Regions from separate parts of the Subdoligranulum variabile genome, predicted to be linked through region 2. Evidence: riboswitches for the same ligand, from Rfam matches in the RefSeq annotation. Region 2 holds a riboswitch; the other holds the start of a gene.
The links. A riboswitch is a leader RNA that binds a small molecule or an ion and turns the genes downstream of it on or off. The one in region 2 is predicted to bind thiamine pyrophosphate.
Positions count from the first base shown of each region.

Region 1: linked by a shared signal. The riboswitch ahead of thiT (energy-coupled thiamine transporter ThiT) and the one ahead of thiW (energy coupling factor transporter S component ThiW) in region 2 are both predicted to bind thiamine pyrophosphate.

Region 1 covers NZ_CP102293.1:500,909-508,667, forward strand. Annotated here, with positions in the region: gene NQ490_RS02515 (GH25 family lysozyme) at 84-2,090, opposite strand; TPP riboswitch at 2,514-2,631, shown strand; gene thiT (energy-coupled thiamine transporter ThiT) at 2,715-3,281, shown strand; gene NQ490_RS02525 (PTS transporter subunit EIIC) at 3,581-5,056, shown strand; gene nagB (glucosamine-6-phosphate deaminase) at 5,248-5,976, shown strand; gene nagA (N-acetylglucosamine-6-phosphate deacetylase) at 5,996-7,126, shown strand; gene NQ490_RS02540 (IreB family regulatory phosphoprotein) at 7,231-7,482, shown strand; gene NQ490_RS02545 (methionine gamma-lyase family protein) at 7,543-7,759, opposite strand, start outside.
Region 2 covers NZ_CP102293.1:2,105,968-2,113,726, forward strand. Annotated here, with positions in the region: gene NQ490_RS09880 (zinc ribbon domain-containing protein) at 186-1,121, shown strand; gene thiC (phosphomethylpyrimidine synthase ThiC) at 1,189-2,499, opposite strand; gene thiD (bifunctional hydroxymethylpyrimidine kinase/phosphomethylpyrimidine kinase) at 2,525-3,331, opposite strand; gene thiE (thiamine phosphate synthase) at 3,396-4,040, opposite strand; gene thiM (hydroxyethylthiazole kinase) at 4,027-4,842, opposite strand; gene thiW (energy coupling factor transporter S component ThiW) at 4,856-5,374, opposite strand; TPP riboswitch at 5,649-5,758, opposite strand; gene NQ490_RS09910 (helix-turn-helix domain-containing protein) at 5,816-7,663, opposite strand.

The DNA.
Region 1 (7,759 bases), 1.6 Mb from region 2:
GTGGTGCTGCGGGGCATGACTTTACCCAGTTGCTGCAAAAAACGGAGGCCCGAAATCTCGGGCCTCCGTTTTTGTGTTCAGAATCAGCCGATATTCATATCGACTGCGGTAGAAATGCCGTTCACACGGCCGGAACCGGTGTACTGCCAAATGTTGTACTTGTAGTTGAAGCTGAGAGTGTCCCGATACTGGGCAATCCAGGTATTGTACTTGCTGATGTTGGCAAAGTTCAACGCATTGTAGAACCAGCTGGCGTAAGAGTACACACCGGCCTTGTACCCTGCGTTGCGGATGGTCTCGCAGAAAGCCACGGCGCAGGCGGTGCGCTCGTTGGCGCTGATGGCATTGGCACGACCGCCGGCCACCGATTCGGTATCATAGTAGACGCCCAGCGGCAGCGAATACCCGCTGACCAGGCTCAGCACCATGCTGGCCTCCTCTACGGCCTCGGCCTCGTTGATTGCCTGGCTGTAGAAGTAAACGCCCACCTTCAGGCCCGCGTTGATGGCGCCCTGGATGTTCTTCCGATAGGTGGAATCCTCCACCAGCGCACCCGTGCCGTATCCGCGGTAACCGCAGCGGATGATGGCGAAGGTGATGCCGTCCGCCTTGACCGCGTTCCAGTCGATGTTGCCCTGGAACTTGGAGACGTCGATGCCGCGGGCCGTGCGGTTCAGCGCACCGTCCGCACCGAAGGTGTAGACGTCGCCCTGGATGACCTGGTTGCCGGTGACCGGCTCATGGGTGGCCGGATCATAATAGTATGTAGCACCGTCGATTTCCTGCCAGCCGGTGTAGACGTACTCGATCTTCTCGGTGCTGGTGACGGCAAACTTGTACTCGGCCAGTTTGCTGGCCTCAATGGAATCCGGCCAGCCCGCCGTGGGATCCTGGGACGGCGTGGGCGTGGCTGTGACCACCGGAGTCGGCGTCGGAGTAACCGTAGGCGTCGGAGTGGGTTCCGCCGTGGGCGTCGGGGTGGGGGGCACCTCCGGTGTGGGTTCCGGCGTTGCCGTGGCAGTTGCCTCAGGCGTAGGCGTCGGAGTGGCAGGGACTTCCGTAGGCGCAACCGTGGCCGTGGGAGCCGGCGTCTCATTGGTCTCGCCCTCCTCCCCCAGAAGATCGATTTCCCCGGAGGCGGTGCCTTCGCTGGTGCGATGGGCCATGCTCATGGTGCGGCCGGTGCTGCCCAGATTCACAATGGAATCCGCGGCGCCGGGCAGCCACACCGACATGGCGCTGTAGGCGGAATAGCTGCTGTCGCGCTTGGCACCGGTCAGTTCCTGGGTGCCGTCCTTGTAGACCGGCAGGTAGGAAGACTCGCTGCCGTCGGTAAACAGCAGGTGTCCGCTGCTGCTCAGCTTGGCCGTGTACACCGTGGTGCGGCTCTTCTCTTCCTTGGCACTGTCCGCATACTGGACCGTATCGGTCACTTCTTCGGCGATGGGCGCCGCGCCGGCGGTATTCACCGCAGAGTCCTCGGCACTCTCATTGACCTGGCTGGACTGCATGATCTTGTCCTTGACCGCGTTCACATCCGCCTTGTAGACGACTTTCTCCTCCACGGTCACCGTCGTGCTCTCAGGCACCACGTACCCGTCGATGGGCTGGATCGTCACGGTATAGTCGCCGGGATCGACTTCCTCGGCCAGTGCCGTGCCGGTCTCGGTGTCTACCGCATAATCGGTAGCCTTGCCCTCGGAATCGGTCAGAGTAACCGTAGCCTCCACGCCGGTCAGCGGGATCTTGCCGGCCGCTTCCTCCTCCGGCTGCGCGGACGGCGAGGGAGAGGGCGTCTGGGCGCTCTCTGCCGTTGTCTGCTCCATCGTATAGAGCTGCACGCCCACATCCTGCTGGATCACACTGATATCCGCCAGCAGTGCGATATCCGGTTCGGGCGTCGGGGACGGGGTGGGTGTGGCCGTGACCACCGGTTCCGGGGTGGGTGTGGCTTCCGGCGCCGGGCCCGGCACAAAGGAGGCCGCAAATACCCCCAGGCCGATGCTCGCCGTCAGCACCACCGCAGAACTGCCCGCCACCAGCTTGTACAGCGGCAACCGCGCAAAGGCGTTGCCGGAAAAATATTTCATGGGATTCCGCTTGTTGAACATCCTTACCTCACCGTTTGCTTGTATCAAAAAATGAATGGGTATAAAACTACATGTAAAATCATACCACAAAGGCGCGTGGCTCTGCAAGGGGAAAACACCTTGTTTCGGCTGGAAACAGCTGTAAAATTTTGACAATTTTTTGTTGACGGAATCCCACGAATTGGCGGCAAAAATCCTGACATTTGCTTCTTTTCTCATCCATGTGGGGGCCCTGTGCCGATACAGGTACCACAGATTGTATTGTACACATCCACCACGCCTTCGTCAGCGCTCGCTCGCCCTGCGCAGCAGGGTTTTGCGCTTTATACCTTATAATAAGGCGTCCGTTCAGCAGCAGTCCGGACTTTGATTGCCTGATTTTTGCCTTGACAAACGCCTGCGGACGTGTATACTGGGTACTGGACATAAAAACAGGGGCGCTGAGGGGCATCCTCGGCTGAGATCGAAGCGAACCGCAGCTTCGGGTCACCTCGAACCTGATCCGGATAATGCCGGCGTAGGAAGTTTGACCCACTATAGATGTCATACTGCGTTTGCGCCTGCTGTTTTTGCAGGCGCTTTTCTTGTTTTTATGTACCGTTAATTCGGGGAGGAGTAATCTCAATGACCAAGACCTATTCCAAAACGCGCACTCTCGTGGAGTGTGCCCTGATGATCGCCCTGGGCACCGTTCTGGCGAACATCAAAATCTACGAGCTGCCCAACGGCGGTTCCATCACGCTGTTCAGCATGTTACCGTTCATCCTGATTTCGTTCCGGCACGGCGTGAAATGGGGCCTGTTCACCGGCTTTGTCAACAGCCTGCTGCAGATGCTGCTGGGCTTCTACGCACCCCCGGCGCCTGGCCTGCTGCCGCTGGTAGGAATGATCCTGCTGGACTATGTGCTGGCTTTCACCCTGCTGGGCCTGGCCGGTGCCATTGCGAAGCCATTCTCCAACCGACTTGTTGGCGTCGCGGTAGGCACCGCTGCCGTCTGCGTCCTGCGGTTCCTGTGCAGCTTTTTGTCCGGTGTTCTGATCTGGGGTAACCTCAGCGATGGTCTGCCCGCCTGGATCTACAGCCTGACCTACAATGGCAGCTACATGCTGCCCGAGACCATCCTCACCACGGTGGCCGCCGTTCTGATCTGCAAAGCTGCCCCGCAACTGTTCCATGACCAGCAGCAATAATTCATCTTTTGCGTCCTGTGCCGGCAGGACGCATTTTTTGTTCCATTTGAAGACGTTATAAAAATAACTTTCATTCCATTGTTTCGATTTTTTATTTTTTTAGGTATAATTTCTTATTTTGTTAACGTTTTGACTAATTTTCAGGTTACTTTTTCGTTCTTTTGACAAATTGTTTAAATTTGCTTTCTTTTTTGTGAAGAATGTGTTAATATGGTGACAACAAAGTGTGCGGTTCTAAGAACCAGGGAAGCCGCATACCACGTTAGAGGAATCCATCTGATTTTTGGAGGAATGCTTTTATGATGAAGTATCTGCAAAAGCTCGGCAAGGCCTTGATGCTGCCTGTCGCCGCGCTTCCTATCTGCGGCATCCTCATGGGCCTGGGCTACGCGTTGGCTCCGGCTGCCATGGGTGCTGAAGGTGCCACCACCGGCTTTGCTTACACGGCCGGTTTCATTCTGATCAAGGCCGGCGGCGCCCTGATCGACAACATGGCCTGGCTGTTCGCTGTTGGCGCTGCCGTAGGCCTGTCCGATGACCATGACGGCACCTCTGCTTTGGCCGGCCTGGTCAGCTACCTGATGATGACCCAGCTGCTGAGCACCGGCGTGGTCAGCGCTCTCCCCTTCATGAACCTCGTGGAAGGCACTTCCACCTACATCGCCTTCCAGAAGACCGCCGGCAACGCCTTCATCGGCATCCTGGCCGCGATCATCGGTTCCACCTGCTACAACAAGTTCAAGAGCACCCAGCTGCCTGACTGGCTGGCCTTCTTCAGCGGCAAGCGCTGCGTGGCCATCGTCACCGGCCTGGTCTCCATCGTTGTTTCCGTCATCCTGCTCTTCGTCTGGCCCATCATCTTCAATGCACTGGTCCTGCTGGGCGACGGCATCGTCAGCCTGGGCGGCGTTGGCGCTGGTCTGTACGCCTTCTTCAACCGCCTGCTGATCCCCACCGGCCTGCATCACGCTCTGAACAACGTGTTCTGGTTCGACACCATCGGCCTTGGCGACCTGACCCACTACTGGGCCGGTGAAACCTCCGCCGACGTGGGCTGGAGCCTCGGCATGTACATGTCCGGCTTCTTCCCCTGCATGATGTTCGGTATCCCCGGTGCGGCTCTGGCTATGGTCCACACCGCCAAGAACAAGAAGGCTGCCATCGGCCTCGTGACCTCCGCTGCTATCTGCGCGTTCGTCTGCGGCGTTACCGAGCCCTTCGAGTTCGGCTTCATGTTCCTCTGCTTCCCCCTGTACGTTGTGTACGCTCTGCTGTACGGTATCTTCACCGTCATCACCTACTACGTTGGTTTCCGCGCCGGCTTCATGTTCTCTGCCGGTGCCACTGACCTGGTCTTCTCCGCTTCCCTGCCGGCTCATGCCAACACCTGGATGATCATTCCTCTGGGCATTGCCGCTTTCGTGGTCTTCTACGTGGTCTTCCGCTTCGCCATCACCAAGTTCAACCTGGTGACCCCGGGCCGTGAGGATGAGGACGCCGATGCTGCCGAAGCCAATATCACCCTCGCCAACAACGACTTCACTGCCATCGCCAGCGGCGTTCTGGCTGCCATCGGCGGCAAGGGCAATGTCACCAACGTGGACTATTGCGCGACCCGCCTGCGTTTTGAGGTCAAGGACAGCACCGCTGTGAATGAGAAGGCTGTCAAGGCCGCCGGCGCTGCCGGTGTCATTCGTCCCAGCAAGAACGCCTGCCAGGTCGTCATCGGCCCCAAGGTCCAGTTTGTCTACGACGAATTGAAGAAGATGCTGTAAGAGTTCTTACAGCGCCAGGATAAAGGTACTGGTTCCCTTTATCACCTCCGCCGGGGGCGGGCGCGAAGCCTGTCCCCGGCATTTTTTCGCAGCAGTTCCCTTTGGACATGCTTTCTTCACGGTTCTGTGCTATACTGGCATTAAGTATGGAGGAGGCTCCTCTCCCCCACCATCATCAGGAGGTATTTCGTATGAAAATCATCCGTGCAAAAGATTATTATGATATGTCCCGCAAGGCGGCCAACATCATCTCCGCTCAGGTCATCATGAAGCCCAACTGCGTGCTGGGCCTGGCTACCGGCGGCACCCCCGTGGGTACCTACAAGCAGCTGGTGGACTGGTACAACAAGGGCGATCTGGACTTCTCCGAAGTGACCACCGTCAACCTGGACGAGTACCGCGGCCTGCCCCGCGAACATTCCGAGAGTTACTGGAGCTTCATGCACCGCAACCTCTTCGACCTGGTCAACATCAACCCCGCTTCCATCAACCTGCCCGACGGCACCAATATGGATGCCGAGGCAGAATGCGCCCGCTACGACTACGTCATCAAACGGGTAGGCGGCATTGATCTGCAGCTGCTGGGCATCGGCCACGACGGCCACATCGGCTTCAACGAGCCGGGCGAGGCGTTCGAGCTGGGCACCCATTGCGTGGACCTGAAACCCGAGACCATCGAGGCCAACAAACGCTTCTTTGAAGGCAATGAGGATCTGGTCCCCAAGCAAGCATACACCATGGGCATCAAGACCATCATGCAGGCCCGCAAGGTCCTGATGGTCGCCAACGGCAAGGACAAGGCCGAGATCGTCAAGAAGGCGTTCTTTGGCCCCGTTACGCCGGAAGTCCCGGCCAGCATCCTGCAGATGCATCCCGACTTCATCCTGGTCGGCGATGAGGAAGCCCTGAGCCTGATCTGAGGGCAGGAGGAACAGCCATATGATTATCCGTAATGCGAAGGTCTTCTCCGACGGCTGCCGTTTTGTGGAGAAGGATCTTGTCATCCGCGACGGGCGCATTGTGTTCGGTGCAGCCCCCCAGGAAGGCGAGGAAGTTATTGATGCCAAAGGCGCCTATGCCCTGCCGGGTCTGGTGGACATCCACTTTCACGGCGCCGTGGGACACGATTTCTGCGATGCCGACGAAGCCGGCCTGCAGGCCATCGCCGATTTTGAGGCCAGCAAAGGCGTGCTGGCCATCTGCCCCGCTACCATGACCTTCAGCGAGGAGATCCTCAACGGGATCATGGATGTGGCGGCTGCCCACAAGAACGAGCGAGGTGCAGACCTCGTGGGCATCAACATGGAAGGACCCTACATCAGCCCCGACAAGGTGGGTGCCCAGAACCCCAAGTATGTGATGGCCGCAGATGCCGGAATGTTCCGCCGCCTGCAGGCGCGCAGCGGCGGACTGATCCGGCTGGTGGACGTAGCCCCCGAAGTACCGGGCAATCTGGACTTCATCAAGGAATGCCACAACGAGGTACGGATTTCCATCGCCCACACCTGCGTGGACTATGAGACCGCCAAAACCGCCTTTGCGGCCGGTGCCTCCCACATGACCCACCTGTACAACGCCATGCCCGGCATCACCCACCGTGCCCCCGGCCCCATCATCGCGGCGCTGGAGGATGGTGCAGAAGTGGAGCTCATCACCGACGGCGTGCACATCCATCCCGCCGTGGTGCGCTTCACCTTCAATACCTTCGGCGACGATCACGTGATCCTGATTGCCGACAGCATGATGGCCTGCGGTCTGCCGGATGGCCAGTATTCTCTGGGCGGTCAGGCCGTTACGGTCCGTGGTCCCCGCGCCACACTCACGGAGCAGCCCGGGACCATCGCCGGCAGCGCCACCTGCCTGTATGACTGCATGAAACATGCGGTTCTGGAGATGGGCGTACCCCTGGCCAGCGCTGTGCGGGCAGCCTCCCTGAACCCGGCACGCAGCATCGGCGTGGATGCTGACTACGGCAGTCTGGACGCCGGTCGCTGGGGCAATGTGATCCTGGCTGACGAGAAGCTCAACATTCTGCAGGTCATCCGCAAGGGTGAAGTGATTAGCGACTGACAGTATTCACAATTTTGTATAAAAATTTGTGACAAGGCCATTGCAAATTGTATACTCTTTTGTTATAATATAGGTATTATTACGCTGAGAAAGGGGAACTGGATATGCCGATCTCTGAGCCGACTGCCGTATTTTCCATCCGCGATGATCGTGATATGGAAATCAAACAGGCTGTTCTGCAGGTCTATCGCGCGCTGGAAGAGAAGGGCTACAACCCCATCAACCAGCTGGTAGGCTACATCCTGTCCGAGGATCCGACCTACATCACGACCTATAAAAATGCGCGTGCGATCATCCGCCGCATTGACCGTGACGATTTGCTGCAGGCCTTGGTGCGCGATTACGTCAAAGGGTAATATCCTCCAAAAAAAGAAATCCCGTGTGCTGTGACAGCACACGGGATTTTTTATGGTTGATCACGCAAAGAAGGCATTCTGTACGGCGTTGAGCACCGCAGCGCGTCCCGCCGTAAAGTTGACGCCGCCCTGGAGGTAGCAGGTATAGGGCGCGCGCAGCGGACCATCGCAGGAAATCTCGATGGTGCTGCCCTCGGTAAAGCTGCCGGAGGCCATAACCACCTGATCGGTATAGCCGGGCTCATCGGCCGGTTCGGGAGAAGCAAAACTGTCAATG
Region 2 (7,759 bases):
CATTTTATGGGAGCCGTCAAGCAGATGTGCCGCTTTTTTGCGTATTGCCGAAAAAAAGGCGAAAAACGGCGGCGTTCCCCTTGCGGGCGGGGAGACCGGCTGGTATACTGAAACCAGGATGAAAAACGGCGGAAAGTGTTCCGCTCCGCCGCCACGGCCTTCAAAACCGAAAGGAGGAAAAAACTATGCTCTGTCCCCAGTGCGGAAAATCCGTCGAAGACGGCACGATGACCTGCCCGTATTGCGGTGCATCCCTGCAGCCCAACGCCCAACCGGAGGCCTCGGCGCCGATCTATACGCGGCCGCCGGTGGCTGACCCACCCCCGGCGTACCAGCCGGCGTACCAGTCGTCGGAAATGCCGGTGATCCAGCTGATGCGCCGGATGGCCCGCTCGCCGGTTTTTCTGGTGCCGGCCATTGCGTACACCTGTATGGTCCTTTTCCAGATAGCGGCTACCTTCTTCGGCGTCGCCCAGGTCTCTCTGGACCCGGTGGTCACCCAGACGGTGGAAACCAACGCGTTCCTTCAGAACATCTACACCACCTCGGTGACCTTCAGTGCCCTGCCGCTGAGCTATATCTTCTCCATCCTGGCGGCGGTGGGCATCTGGATGACCTTTGCCTCGGCGGCAAACCAGTCCGGTGCGCCCATCAAGACCGCCGGTCTGACCCTTCTCCGGGTCCTTCAGATCATTTCGCTGGTGGTGGTATGCCTGCTGGTGCTGCTGCTGTTCGGTGCCGTCGCCATCCTGATCAGCACGCTGGGGTCGTATGATAATACCGGTGCTGCCAGCGCGCTGATCGTGGTGGTTCTTCTGATCGCGGCCGTCATAGTAGCGCTGGCGATCCTCTATTCGGTGAAAACCATCACCACCATCGAATGCTTCCGCAGATCCATCCGGACGGGTACGCCTCAGGGCAAAATCTCTGTCTATGTGGCTGTTATGAGCATCCTGGGCGGTCTGCTCTCTCTTCTGGCGGTTCTCTCGGGCAACCTCTTCAATGCCCTGGCCGGTGTGGCCGGTGCGGTATCGGGCATCGGATTCGGTGTCTTCCTGTTCCGCTACCGGGAAGAGTTCCTGAAAATTCCCTCCCCGGCGGATGCCTGGCATACGCGGTAAAATACTGTTAATACAAAACTCCCTGTTCTGCCTTTTGGCAAAACAGGGAGTCTTTTTGTTGTAACAGTTACAGAATGTCGATGTGTTCGCCGTTCAGGGCTTTGTTCATGCTGCGCACGGCGCAGAACTTGCCACACATGGAGCAGGTGTCGTCATGCTCGGGGGAGCGGTCTGCCCGGATGGCCTTGGCGGTCTCGGGGTCCAGGGCGCAGGCCCACTGAGCTTCCCAGTCCAGGGCGCGGCGGGCATCGCCCATCTTGTCGTCGATCTCCCGGGCGCCGCGCACCCCCTTGGCGATGTCGGCGGCATGGGCGGCGATCTTGCTGGCGATGATGCCCTGCTTCACGTCCTCCAGGTTGGGCAGGGCCAGATGCTCGGCGGGGGTCACATAGCACAGGAAGGCCGCGCCGTTCATGGCGGCAATGGCGCCGCCGATGGCTGCCGTGATGTGGTCGTAGCCGGGGGCAATGTCGGTGACCAGGGGGCCCAGCACATAGAAGGGGGCGCCCATGCAGATGGACTGCTGCACCTTCATGTTGGCGGCGATCTGGTCCATGGGCACGTGGCCGGGGCCTTCCACCATGACCTGGACATCCTTCTCCCAGGCGCGCTTGGTCAGCTCGCCCAGCCGCACCAGCTCCTCGATCTGGCAGACGTCGGTGGCGTCGGCCAGACAGCCGGGACGGCAGGCGTCGCCCAGAGAGATGGTGACGTCGTATTCCCGGCAGATGTCGAGAATCTCGTCATAATACTGATAGAACGGATTTTCCTCCCCGGTCATGCACATCCAGGCGAAGACCAGCGAACCGCCCCGGGAGACGATGTTCATCTTGCGCTTGTGCTTGCGGATCTGGTCGATGGTCTTGCGGGTGATGCCGCAGTGCAGCGTCACGAAGTCCACGCCGTCCTGGGCGTGGAGCCGCACCACGTCGATGAAGTCCTTGGCGGTCAGGGTGTCCAGATCCCGCTGGTAGTGGATGACGCTGTCATACACCGGCACGGTGCCGATCATGGCGGGACACTCGTGGGTCAGCTTCTGGCGGAAGGGCTGGGTGTTGCCGTGGCTGGACAGGTCCATGATGGCCTCGCCGCCCATCTTGACGGCGGCCATCACCTTCTGCATCTCCACGTCGTAGTCCTTGCAGTCCCGCGACACGCCCAGGTTCACGTTGATCTTGGTGCGCAGCATGGAACCCACGCCCTCGGGGTCCAGGCAGGTGTGGTTCTTGTTGGCGGGGATGACCACCTTGCCGCTGGCCACCAGGGGCAGCAGCTCCTCCACCGTCATACGCTCTTTTTTGGCAACGATCTCCAGCTGCGGGGTCACGATGCCCTTGCGCGCCGCCTCCATCTGGGTGGCATAATTCCGTTCACTCATCTTTGTTTTGCTCCTTTGTATGTATTCAGTCCGCTTGTTCGGCGTAACGTCCCTGTAAGGTCCAGGCGTGGTCCATGGGACCGCTGCCCTTGCCCAGATCCAGCCCGGCGGCCAGCGCCCCGGACAGATAGTCCTTCGCCCGCTGTACGGCGTCAGGCAGGGCAAAACCCTTGGCCAGATTGGCCGCGATGGCGCTGGACAGCGTGCAGCCGGTGCCGTGGGTGTTGGTGGTGGCGATGCGCTTGCCGGTGAACCACCGGGCGCCGCTGCCGTCCAGCAGCAGGTCGTTGGCGTCGTTGACACAGTGCCCGCCCTTGAGCAGCACGGCGCAGCCGTACCGGTCCCGGATGGTCCGGGCGGCCGCCTCCATCTCCGCGGGGCTTTCGATGGTGCAGCCCGCCAGCAGTTCCGCCTCGGGAATGTTGGGGGTGGCCACCTCGGCCAGAGGCAGCAGGGTTCTGGTCAGCGTCTCCACGGCCTCGGGGCGGATGAGCCGCGCACCGCTGGTGGCCACCATCACGGGGTCCACCACGATGTGTTTGGCTTGGTAAAACCGCAGCCGCTCCCCGATGACCTCGATGAGGGCGGGGGAGGAGACCATCCCGATCTTGACGGCGTCGGGGCGGATGTCGGTGAACACCGCGTCCAGCTGCTGGGCCAGGAATTCGGGGCTGACTTCGGAAATGGCGGTCACGCCGGTGGTGTTTTGGGCGGTCAAAGCGGTGATGGCGGTCATGCCGTAGACGCCGTTCATCGTCATCGTTTTGAGATCGGCCTGAATACCGGCGCCTGCGCTGGAATCGCTTCCGGCGATGGATAATGCAGTTCTCATACAGATACCTCGCATTTCTTTTGTAACGCGGCAGAGAGTGGTGCCCCCGGTCTGCCGCGGGGATTCAGTGGGATTGGGTCATGGCGTCCGAGAGGGCGCGCAGTTCCCGGCTGGCGGCGGTGATGTCCTCGGCGGCAAAGATGGCCGAGACCACTGCCACCCCGGCTACGCCGGTGCCGGCCAGCCGGGGCAGGTTCTCCCGGGTGATGCCGCCGATGGCCACCACAGGGATGGGCACAGCGTCACAGATGGCGCGCAGCGTTTCGTGGGAGAGAGCGGTCACGTTGTTTTTTGTTGTGCTGCCGAACACCGCCCCGGCGCCCAGATAGTCAGCCCCGCCTTCGTACGCCCGGCGGGCTTCCTCGGGGGTGTGGGCCGATACGCCCACGATCATCTTGTCGCCCACCCGGCGGCGCACTTCTTCCACCGGCAGGTCGTCCTGTCCCACATGGACGCCGTCGGCGCCGCAGGCCAGCGCTACCTCCAGGTCGTCGTTGATGATCAGCGGCACGCCGTAGCGCTGGCACAGGCAGCCGATGCTGCGGCCCAGATGGATAAAACTCTCCCGGTGCAGCTGCTTTTCCCGCAGCTGCACACAGGTCACGCCGCCCTGTAAAGCGGCCTCCACCTGGGCGCGCAGCGTCTGGCCGTGCAGCCAGCTGCGGTCGGTGACGGCGTAGAGCCGCAGCCGGTCTTTATCGAAGTTCATAACGGGCTCCTTTCTCCAGTTGGTCGGGGGTCAGACGGCACACGGCGTCCATCAGGTAGGTGCGGAAGCTGCCGCTGCCGTCCTCCGGCCCCAGCCGGGCGTGGGCGATCTCACCGCACAGTCCCATGGCACATACCGCCGCGGCGGCAGCTTCCAGCGGCCGGTCGGGGTTGGCCGCCGCAAAAGCCCCCGTCAGGCAGGAAAGCTGACAGCCCGTGCCGGTGACCAGCCCCATCATGGGGTGACCGTTGCGAATGCAGTAGACGGTCTGCCCGTCGCTGACCAGATCCACGGAGCCGCTCATGGCCACCACGGCTCCTGTGCGGCGGGCAAATTCCCGGACCAGGGCGCAGCAGGCGTCCAGATTGTCGGCGGTCACCCGGTCGGTGCTGTCCACGCCGGGAGCGCCCTCCTGACCCCGGGCCAGGGTCTCGATCTCGGAGAGATTGCCCCGGATGACGGTGAACCGCACCTCCCGCAGCAGGCGCAGGGCGGTGTCCCGGCGAAAACGGGAGGCCCCCACTCCCACCGGGTCCAGCACCACAGGGATGCCCCGGGCATTGGCGGTGCGGCCACAGGCGGGCAGCGCGGGCAGGGTGGCTCGGTGCAGGGTGCCCAGGTTCAGCACCAGCCCGGCGGCCCGGGCCGTGATCTCGGGGGCTTCCTCCGGCTCATCGGCCATGATGGGGGAGGCCCCGCAGGCCAGCAGCAGGTTGGCGCAGTCGTTGGCGGTGACGTAGTTGGTGATGGCGTGGACCAGCGGATGGCGGTCCCGCAGATTCTGGAGGAGCGGTGCAAACATAGATGATTCCTTTTCAGTGGGAGAGGGTTTTCTGCATCCGGTTCAGGGCGCCGGTGCCCCGCAGGGCGTAGACCAGCACGCCGGACAGGATGGACCCGGCGGCGGTGGAGACCAGGAAGGGCACAATGTAGGCGTAGAAGGCGATGTCTCCGGCGGCCTGGCCCATGAAGAGGATGGCCACAGGATAGGCGCACAGCCCGCCCAGGATGGAGGTGCCGAACACCTCGGCAATCAGGGTCAGGGGCAGGTTGCGGGTGCCGGCGTAGGCCAGACCGCAGAGCAGGGCGCCGAACATGCTGCCGGGGAAGGCCATCAGGCTGCCCAGCCCCGTGAGGTTGCGGATGAGGCTGGCCGCGAAGGCCACACCGATGCCGTACCAGGGTCCCAGCAGTACGGCGCACAGGATGTTGACCATATGCTGGATGGGCGCGCATTTGCTGCCGAACATGGGGAAGGAAAAGAGGCTGCCGACGACGGCGATGGCGCAGAAGATGCCGGCCAGGGCCAGCTTATGGACGTTTTGATGTTTCATGGTAAAAAACTCCTTTGCAGACAGGGCGGGAAAGGACGAACAGCGACACTTTCCCGCAGAAGGACGTGCAGGGCAATCCCCGCACACGGAAAAAGCGGTCGAGGCTTGCTGGCCTCCTCTCACGCCGGAACACGGCTTCCCATCGCTGAACCTCCCGGAACACAGGGCGCTCCCCCTCTGCCCGCCGCGGCACCGTCCGCGGACCCCTTTTCACTTCCTTTCCCGGAAAAAACACAAAAAAATCGGGAGGCACCTGCGCGGTGCCTCCCGGAAAAAGTACAATCTACCACGACTTCCTACGGCGGCATTATCCGCATCAGGTGTAAGGGTCGAAGGTGATTCCTTCCTCTCAGCCTGTCAACACAAGCTCCCCCGGTTGTTCTGTTTGTTGTTATTATAGCCCCGGCAAGGGGGCACGTCAATGGATTCTGTCAAAAAAGTTCATTTCCCGTCGGTGGGGCCCATCGCCTCCTGCCAGAACCGGACCGCCTGGTCCAGCCAGCCCTCGGCGTCAGTGCCGATGCCCAGCCCGAAGCCGTGACCGCCATGGGCGGGGAACCGGCAGCGGTGGACGATGCCCGCCTGGTTCAGGGCCTCCTCAAAGAGGTGGCTGCTCTGGACCGGCACGGTGGGATCGTCCTGGCAGTGCACCAGGTAGACCGGCGGGAAGTCGGCATCCATTTGGGTGACGGGGCTGAACCGCCCCAGGGACTCCCGGGTGAAGTTGCTGCCCGCCACCCGGGCCAGATACTGGCCGGTGCCGGTGCGGAAGGCGGGATCCCGGGAGGCTTCCAGCAGGTCGTACATCAGCCCGTGGGCGGTGCTGGGGTAGCCCAGCAGCAGGGCCGCGGGACGGGGCGCGCCGTAGCGGGCGTAGCCTTCCGCCCGGGTGCCCCAGAGGGCTGCCAGGTTGCCCCCCGCCGAGAAACCGCAGACGGCATAGTGTTGGGTGGTGAAATGGCAGGACTCCGCCAGCGAACCGATGACCTGCAGCGACTGGGCGATGTCCTCCAGCGGGTCGGGCAGCAGGCCGGTCTTGCCGGCGCGGTAGAGCAGGATGAAGGCGTGGTAGCCCATCTGGCTGAGCTGCCAGGCGATGGGCAGTCCTTCCACCAGGGTCCACTGGCGGTTGTAGCCGCCCCCGGGGCAGACCAGGGCAAAGGGCATGTCGGCCTTGCCGGCCAGGTAGAGCAGCTTGACCTGGGCCTTTTCGGGGTCACGGTCGGTGACCTCCCGGCTGTAGACGTCCAGGATGCGGAAGGTGCCGGCCCGCTCGGCCTGGCAGAAAGCGCCCAGAGCCTGGGGAATGGCGCACTTTTCCAGCCCGAAGGCGGAAAGCTGGCGGCTCCACATATCCTCCGACATATGGGTGAACAGATAAGGCGACAGGGTCTTGAGGGGAGCCAGCTGGCACAGATCCCCCACCGTCATGTCATCCCGGATGGATTCCAGCATGCCCAGGTCGGCGGGTTTGCCCCGCTTGAGATAGGCCTGCTTGTTCTGGGAGGGGGACATGCCGGTCACCGACTTGTAGACCCGGTTGAAGTGGGTCACGTTGGAAAAGCCCACCCGCTTGCTGATCTCGGTGATGGAGTAGTCGGATTCCTGGAGCAGCCGCTGGGCGTGGAGCACCCGCAGGTTGTGGATGTACTGCACGATGGTGCTGCTGGTGTAGCGCTTGAACTCCCGGCACAGATGATACTGGCTGACATAGAAATGGTTGGCCAGCTGTTCCAGGGTGATGTCCTCGGTAAAATGTTCGTGGAGGTAGTTGATGATGTCGGTGACCCGGTTGCGCTGTTCGGGGCGGGCGGCCTCGTCGGAGTTGCGCACCAGCTGCAGGGCCAGGGCGTTGACCATCAGGGTGATCAGTTCCCGGGAATAGAGATCGTCCCGCTCCTGTTCCTGCAGGATGTCCTTCATGAGATTGTAGATGGGCGCACTCTGGGCCCGGGGCAGTTTGTACACCCGGGCGCGCTCGCTGAGGGTGCGCAGGATCTGGGGAGAACGGATGACTTCGGGGTTGAAGTAGAGCAGCAGCCGCCGGAAAGGCACATCATTTTCCTCAAAGGAGTGATGCATCACAAAGGGCGGGAAGATGATGAACTCGTCGGGCTGGAGGATGTACTGGCTGTCCTCGATGATGTGCTGCCGCCGGCCCTGTTCCAGATAGTAGATTTCAAAAAATTCATGGTAGTGGGAGCGGACCATATTGTCGTTGACGCCCGCGATCCGCTCGCTGGCAAACGGTCTGCCCTCCGCCATGAAAAATGCTGCCTTGTCGACCATAGCGCGCTTCCTTTCTGGCGCCGGTGCGCCGTTTTCCGGGGAATATCCCCATTATACACGAAACAGATTCCTCTGCCAATACAAAGCAAGCAGGCC